DNA from 2 places in the Streptomyces hamibioticus genome. Region 2 is predicted to be linked to the other one. Evidence: riboswitches for the same ligand, from Rfam matches in the RefSeq annotation. Region 2 holds a riboswitch; the other holds the start of a gene.

Region 1 (3,986 bases), 3.5 Mb from region 2:
CCGGTCGTCGGCCACGACCTCGCCGTGCGTGCCCAGCTCGATGCCGGTGCCGGCCAGCCAGGCCGTGGCGGGCCGGGCGCCGATGCCGACGACGACCGCGCCGGCCGCCACGCGCGTGCCGTCGTCGAGGACGACCGCGCCGGGCTCGACGCGCTCCACGCGCGCGCGGGTGCGCAGATCGGCGCCGGCGTCGGCGTACCAGGCGGTCATCGGGGCGGCCACCTCGGCGGGCAGCGCCCCTGCGAGCGGCCGGTCGGCGGCCTCCACGACGGTCACCGCACAGCCCGCCTCGCGCGCCGCGGTGGCGAACTCCGCGCCGATCCAGCCGGCGCCGACGACCACGATGTCGTGCTGCCGGACCAGCACCGGGCGCAGCCGCTCGGCGTCGTCCAGGGTGCGCAGCAGATGGACGCCGGGCACGCCCTCGGTGCCGGGCAGCCGAATCGGTTCGGCGCCGGTCGCCAGGACGAGGACGTCGTACGGGACGGGTCCCGCGGAGGTGTCGAGGACGTGCGCGTCGGGGCGCAGGCCGAGCGCCTCGCAGCCGAGGCGCACCTGGATGCCGAGCGCCTCGAAGTCCACGTCGAAGGCGGAGCCCTCGGCCGTGCCCAGCAGCACCGCCTTGGACAGCGGCGGCCGGTCGTACGGCTGGTGGGGTTCGGCGCCGATCAGCGTCACCGTGCCGGCGAACCCCTGTTCGCGCAGGGCGACCGCCGTCTGCACACCGGCCATCCCTGCGCCGACCACGACCACGTGCCCCGGCGGCGCGCCGCGTTCCCGCGCCCGTTCCTGCGTCTGCTCGCTCACCTGATCACCATAGACACCTGACGAGTTGTCAGTCAGTGGTCGTGCGCCGTGACCTGCTCCACAACGCTGGTGCCGCGCCCCGGCCGCGACTCCCACTCCCAGCTCTCCTCCAGCCGCACGCGCCCGTCCGGCAGCTCGACGACCGTCGACACGCAGTGCCCGGACGCCGTGGTGCCGTCGGTCCTGAGCTGCACGTACCGGAAGTCGAGCCGGTCGCCCTCGCGCGTGCCCACCAGATGACCGCGCACGACGTCGCCGCCGGCGTACTCGGCCCAGATCTCGCCGTCCTTCTCGTGGTAGGTGAACCGGGTGTGCGTGCCCACCTGACCGGGCGCCTGGTCGGCGACCGGGGTGAGGACGAGACCGTCGAGCGAACGTGCCACCGGCGGATGCTCCCTTACAGACGCGGATGACGACAGTTAGGGTGGCCAACGTAAGGCACTCGCGGGAGCCCGGACGCACCGGGCTGAGAGGGAGGCTGGCGGCCTCCGACCGTACGAACCTGATCCGGGTCATGCCGGCGAAGGGAGGGGCTGGACACCCATGTCGCCCACAGGCACGCCGCCCACGGGTACCACCGGTAGCGCGGGCACGTCGGACGTCCTCGTCATCGGGGGCGGGATCATCGGTCTGGTCACGGCTTGGCGGTCCGCGCAGCGCGGGCTCGGCACCGCCGTGGTGGATCCCGAGCCGGGCGGCGGGGCCGCCCAGGTGGCGGCCGGGATGCTGGCCGCCGTCACGGAACTGCACTACGGCGAGCAGACCCTGCTCGCCCTGAACCTCGCCTCGGCCCGTCGCTATCCGCAGTTCGCGGCCGAGCTGAGCGACGCCACCGGCCAGGACCTCGGCTACCGGGCGTGCGGCACGCTGGCCGTCGCGCTCGACGCCGACGACCGAGCCCACCTGCGGGAACTGCATGCCTTCCAGATGCAGTCCGGCCTGGGCTCCGAGTGGCTGTCGGGGCGCGACTGCCGACGCCTGGAGCCGATGCTCGCGCCGGGCGTGCGCGGGGGGCTGCGGGTGGACGGCGACCACCAGATCGACCCGCGGCGCCTCGCCCGCGCGCTGGTGACCGCCTGTGAGCGGGCGGGTGTGGTCTTCCACCGGGTGCGGGCCGAGCGGCTCACGGTCACCGGGGACCGGGCCACCGGGGTCGTCACGGCCGACGGCACCGAGCTGGCGGCCGGGCGGACGGTGCTGGCCGCGGGCAGCCTCAGCGGGCGGCTGGCGGGCGTCCCGGAGGACGTCCTGCCGCCGGTGCGGCCCGTGAAGGGGCAGGTGGTGCGGCTGACGATGCCGCGTCACCCGGCGCCGCTGCTGAACCGGACCGTGCGCGCCGTGGTCCGCGGCAACCACGTCTATCTGGTGCCCCGGGAGGACGGCGAACTGGTCATCGGCGCGACCAGCGAGGAGATGGGCTGGGACACCACGGTCACCGCTGGGGGCGTGTACGAGCTGCTGCGGGACGCCCACGAGCTGGTCCCGGGCCTCACCGAGCTGCCCTTCACGGAGGTCCGGGCGGGGCTGCGCCCCGGCTCCCCGGACAACGCGCCGATGCTCGGCCCGACCGCGCTGGACGGCCTGCTGCTGGCCACCGGCCACTACCGCAACGGCGTGCTGCTCACGCCGGTCACCGGTGACGCCATGGCGCACGTCCTGGCCACGGGCGAGCTTCCCGAAGAGGCCCGCCCCTTCACCCCGCGGCGCTTCGACGCCGCCCCCGCACTCACGGAGCAGTCGGCATGAACACCCCGGTCACGAAGACCCCGGTCACCGTCTCGGTCAACGGGGAGCCGCGTCAGGTGGCTCCCGGCACCGCACTCGACGCCCTGGTGAGGACCCTCACCGAGGCGCCGTCCGGCGTGGCGGCCGCACTCAACGAAACCGTCGTCCCGCGCGCGCGATGGGCGTCCACCACGCTGGCCGAGGGCGACCGCGTCGAAGTCCTCACCGCCGTCCAGGGAGGCTGACCCATGGCCGACGATCCTTTCGTCCTCGGAGGTACGTCGTTCACGTCCCGACTGATCATGGGCACGGGCGGGGCGCCCAGCCTCGACGTGCTGGAGCGGTCGCTGGTGGCCTCCGGGACGGAGCTGACCACGGTCGCCATGCGGCGGGTGAACCCGACCGTGCACGGGTCGGTGCTGTCGGTGCTGGAGAAGCTCGGCATCCGGGTGCTGCCGAACACGGCGGGGTGCTACACCGCCGGGGAGGCGGTGCTCACCGCCCGCCTCGCGCGCGAGGCCCTGGGCACCGACCTGATCAAGCTGGAGGTCATCGCCGACGAGCGGACCCTGCTGCCGGACCCGATCGAGCTGCTGGAGGCGGCGGAGACGCTGGTCGACGACGGGTTCACGGTGCTGCCGTACACGAACGACGATCCGGTGCTGGCGCGGAAGCTGGAGGACGTGGGGTGCGCCGCGGTCATGCCGTTGGGGTCGCCGATCGGGTCCGGGCTCGGGATCCGGAACCCGCACAACTTCCAGCTGATCGTCGAGCACGCGCGCGTGCCGGTGATTCTGGACGCGGGGGCCGGTACGGCGTCGGACGCGGCGTTGGCGATGGAGCTGGGGTGCGCGGGGGTGATGCTGGCCTCGGCGGTCACCCGTGCTCAGGAGCCGGTGCTCATGGCCGCCGCCATGCGGAGTGCCGTGGAGGCGGGGCGGCTGGCCCGGCTGGCCGGGCGGATTCCGCGGCGGCACTTTGCGGCGGCGTCCTCTCCCGGGGAGGGGCTGGCCCGGTTGGATCCTGAGCGGCCCGCGTTCTGAGCGGCGCGGTTCTTCCGTTTGGTCCGCCCGCCCACGCACCACCCGTTTCCAGTCGGGCAGGAGGTGGGCCTCGCCCGTGGGGGCCGAGCACCGTCGGCGGCTTTCCGTGGGTGGGTGCGGCTCCGTGCGCGGACGCGTTCCCTGCGGGGGCCCGTTTCCGTGCATGGGCCCGTTTCCGTGAGTGGGGCGGCTCCGTGTGCGGACGCGTTCCCTGCGGGGCGCGTTCCCTGCGGGGCCCATCTCCGTGCGTGGCCCGTCTGCGTGGGGTGCGTCACAGGTGCGCTGCAGTCGTGGGGGTGATCGGCTTCGGGGCGGCGGGGTGTCCTTGGCGGCTCGTACACTCACCTGCGTGGACACGACCCTTCAGGACCCTCTGGTCGGGCAGGTGCTCGACGGGCGGTACCGCGTCGA
Region 2 (3,986 bases):
GGCAGCGTCGGGTTGTCGGGCCGCGCGATGAACACGGTCGCCCCGAATTCACCGAGCGAGACGGCGAACGCGAACCCGGCGGCGATCAGCAGCGCCCGCCGCACCAGCGGCAGGTCGACCTCCCGCCAGACCCGCCAGGGCGACGCCCCCAGCACGGCCGCCGCCTCCCGCAGCCGGACGTCCACCGCCCGCAGCACCGGCAGCATGGTCCGCACCACGAACGGGACACCGACCAGTGCCTGCGCGAGCGGCACCAGGATCCAGGAGGACCGCAGGTCCAGCGGCGGCTCGTCGAGGGCGATCAGGAACCCGAAGCCGACCGTCACCGCGGACACCCCGAGCGGCAGCATCAGCAGCGCGTCGAAGCCGCGCACCAGGCGGCCGGCGTCCCGGCGGGCCAGCGCGGCGGCGGCCAGCGAGCCGACCGCCACGGCGATGGCGGTGGCGGCGACGGCGTACTGGAGCGAGTTGCCGACCGCCTCGATCGGCGGCACCAGGAAGGCGCCGCCGTCCTCACGGGTCAGCGCCCGGTAGTAGCCGAGGCCGGGCGCGGCCAGGGACCGCTCGACCAGTACCGCGAGCGGCAGCAGGAGCAGCAGGGCGACGGTGACCAGGACCCCGGCCAGCAGCGCCCACTGCCCGCTCCCGCGCGGCCGGCGGGCGGCGACGGCCGCGTCCACCAGCTTCAGGGCGCTCTCCCGCCGCCGTACGGTCCAGGCGTGCACGGCGAGGATCGCGGCGACCGCGGCGAACTGGATCAGAGTCAGCACGGCGGCCGTGGACAGGTCGAAGATCTGCGAGGTCTGCCGGTAGATCTCCACTTCCAGGGTGGCGAAGGTGGGCCCGCCGAGGATCTGGACGATGCCGAAGGAGGTGAAGGTGAACAGGAACACCATCAGCGCGGCGGCCGCCACGGCGGGCGCCAGCGCGGGCAGCGTGACCCTCCGCCAGGCCCGCAGCGGAGACGCGCCCAGCATCCGGGCCGCATCCTCCTGCCGGGGGTCGAGCTGCGACCACAGGCCGCCGACGGTGCGGACGACGACGGCGTAGTTGAAGAAGACGTGCGCCAGCAGGATGGCCCACACGGTGGTGTCCAGCCGCAGGCCCCACAGGTCGTCGAGGAGTCCGCCGCGCCCGACCAGCGCCAGGAAGGCCGTACCGACGACGACCGTCGGCAGCACGAACGGCACGGTGACCATGGCCCGCAGCACCTGCTTGCCGGGGAAGTCCAGGCGGGCGAAGACGTAGGCGCCGGGCAGGGCGATCAGCAGGGTCAGCGCGGTGGAGGCCAGGGCCTGCCAGGTGGTGAACCACAGCACGTCCCGGATGCCGGGCCGGGTCAGCACCTCGCCGATCCGGCCGAGGTGCCAGAGGCCGTCGGCCCTGAGGCCGCGCGCGACGATCGCGGCGACCGGGTAGGCGAAGAAGACCGCGAAGAACGCGACGGGCCCGGCCATGAGGGCGAGCCGCGCCGCGTTCCCCCCGCGGCGGGTGACTACTTCAGTACGAGCGACGTCCACGACTTGACCCACTCGTCACGGTGGTCGGCGATCCTCGCCGGGTCCATGGTCCGGGGTTCGTCGACGGCCGGCGCGAACTTCTTGAACTCGGCGGGCAGCTTCGCGTCGTCCAGCACCGGGTGGACGAACATGTTCAGCGGCAGGTCCTCCTGGAACTTCCGGCTGATCAGGAAGTCGATGAGCGCCTTGCCGCCCCCGGGGTTCTTCGCGTTGCTCAGCAGCCCGGCGAACTCGGTCTGCCGGAAGCAGGTGCCGGTCGCGACACCCGTGGGGGCGGTGTCCGGCTTGGGGTCGGCGTAGATCACCTCGACAGGCGGGGAGGAGGCGTAGGAGACGACGAGCGGGCGGTCGCCGCCGGCCTGCTTGCCGCCGGCCGAGCCGGAGAACTCCTCGTTGTAGGCCTGCTCCCAGCCGTCGACGACCTTCACACCGTTGGCCTCGAGCTTCTTCCAGTAGCCCTGCCAACCGTCGTCCCCGTACTCGGCCACCGTCCCGAGCAGGAAGCCGAGCCCCGGAGAGGAGGTGGCGGCGTTCTCGGTGACGAGCAGGTTCTTGTACTGCGGCTCGGTCAGGTCGTCGAGGGAGTCGGGCGGGGTCAGCTTGTGCTTGCTGAAGTACGCCTTGTCGTAGTTGACGCAGATGTCGCCGTAGTCGACGGGCGTGACCCGGTGCTTGCCGTCGATCTTGAAGGACGCGTCGATCCGGTCGAGGCCCTTGGCCTCGTACGGCTGGAACAGGCCGTTGTCCAGGGCCCGCGAGAGCAGTGTGTTGTCGACGCCGAAGAAGACGTCGCCCTGGGGGTTGTCCTTGGTCAGGATCGCCTTGTTGACGGCCTGCCCGGCGTCGCCGTCCTCCAGGACCCGGACCTTGTAGCCGGAGGCCTTCTCGAAGTCGGCGATTACGTCCTTCGACGCGGCCCACGAGTCGTGGCTGACGAGGGTCACGGTCTTGGTGTCGCCGGATGCCTGCCCGCCGTCCTCGGACGAACCGCACGCGGCGAGGCCGCCGGCCATGCCGAATGCGGCGACCGCCGCGGCGACGCGCCTGGTGGTGTTGCTCACTGATTCCTCCTGGGTGACCAGGAGAAGACGCGGCCCTGCCCGGAAGCCCCTGGTGGAGTTCCGGGCAGGGCGCAACAGCTCGAGTGATGACCGATCTCCCTACCCAGAATGACCTGGGCCAGGTTCGGAGGGTCTGCGGCCGGTGCCGCACTCTCAGCGCTGTGGCGCTCCCCTGTCGGAATTGCGTGGGATATGACGATGTCAGCAGTATGAAGTTGTGAAGGTGTTCTTACGACGGTCAGATTACCGCTCGCTCGCGGCGAGCTGACCACACGCCCCGTCGATCTCCTGGCCACGGGTGTCCCGGATCGTCACCGGCACACCATGGGCGGCGATGGCCTCGACGAACGCCTTTTCGTCCTCGGGGCGCGAGGCGGTCCACTTGGAGCCGGGCGTGGGGTTGAGCGGGATCAGGTTGACGTGCACCGGCCTGCCCTTGAGCAGCCGCCCGAGCCGGTCACCCCGCCAGGCCTGGTCGTTGATGTCCCGGATCAGCGCGTACTCGATGGACAGCCGCCGGCCGGACCTGGCGCTGTACTCGAAACCGGCGTCCAGCACCTCCCGGACCTTCCACCGGGTGTTCACCGGGACGAGGGTGTCGCGCAGCTCGTCGTCGGGCGCGTGCAGCGAGATGGCCAGACGGCACTTGAAGCCCTCGTCGGCGAACCGGTGGATGGCCGGGACCAGGCCGACCGTCGACACCGTGATGCCGCGCTGGGACAGCCCGACGCCGTCGGGCTCGGGGTCGGTGAGCCGGCGGATGGCGCCGACGACGCGGTTGTAGTTGGCGAGCGGCTCGCCCATGCCCATGAACACGATGTTGCTCAGCCGCGCCGGACCGCCGGGGACCTCCCCGTCCCTGAGCGCCCGCATGCCGTCGACGATCTGGTGCACGATCTCGGCGGTGGACAGGTTGCGGTCCAGGCCCGCCTGCCCGGTGGCGCAGAACGGGCAGTTCATCCCGCAGCCGGCCTGCGAACTGATGCACATGGTCACCCGGTCCGGGTAGCGCATCAGCACGGACTCGACGAGCGTGCCGTCGAACAGCTTCCACAGCGTCTTGCGGGTGGTGCCCTGGTCGGTCGACAGATGCCGGACGACCGTCATCAGATCCGGAAGCAGCGCCTCCTGGAGCCGGGACCGGGAACCGGACGGGATGTCCGTCCACTGCTCCGGGTCGTGCGCGTACCGCGCGAAGTAGTGCTGCGAGAGCTGCTTGGCACGAAACGGCTTCTCACCGACAGCGGCGACCGCCTCCTTGCGCTCGGCGGGCGTGAGGTCGGCGAGATGCCGCGGCGGCTTCTTGGCTCCGCGCGGGGCGACGAAAGTGAGTTCTCCGGGCTTAGGCATGACTCAACCAGTGTCGCAGATCGATTCCGCGGCCCCGCCCGGTCGCCGGTGCCCG

The links. A riboswitch is a leader RNA that binds a small molecule or an ion and turns the genes downstream of it on or off. The one in region 2 is predicted to bind thiamine pyrophosphate.
Region 1: another riboswitch for thiamine pyrophosphate. It lies ahead of thiO (glycine oxidase ThiO); the one in region 2 lies ahead of ACLGIH_RS09140 (thiamine ABC transporter substrate-binding protein).

The regions. Positions count from the first base shown of each region.
Region 1 is NZ_JBKKQY010000001.1:5,596,256-5,600,241, reverse strand. It holds gene ACLGIH_RS25390 (NAD(P)/FAD-dependent oxidoreductase) at 1-807, opposite strand, end outside; gene ACLGIH_RS25385 (avidin-fold protein) at 840-1,190, opposite strand; TPP riboswitch at 1,242-1,353, shown strand; gene thiO (glycine oxidase ThiO) at 1,351-2,553, shown strand; gene thiS (sulfur carrier protein ThiS) at 2,550-2,777, shown strand; gene ACLGIH_RS25370 (thiazole synthase) at 2,781-3,575, shown strand; gene pknB (Stk1 family PASTA domain-containing Ser/Thr kinase) at 3,925-3,986, shown strand, end outside.
Region 2 is NZ_JBKKQY010000001.1:2,074,095-2,078,080, forward strand. It holds gene ACLGIH_RS09135 (ABC transporter permease) at 1-1,457, opposite strand, end outside; gene ACLGIH_RS09140 (thiamine ABC transporter substrate-binding protein) at 1,496-2,533, opposite strand; TPP riboswitch at 2,660-2,765, opposite strand; gene rlmN (dual-specificity RNA methyltransferase RlmN) at 2,825-3,931, opposite strand.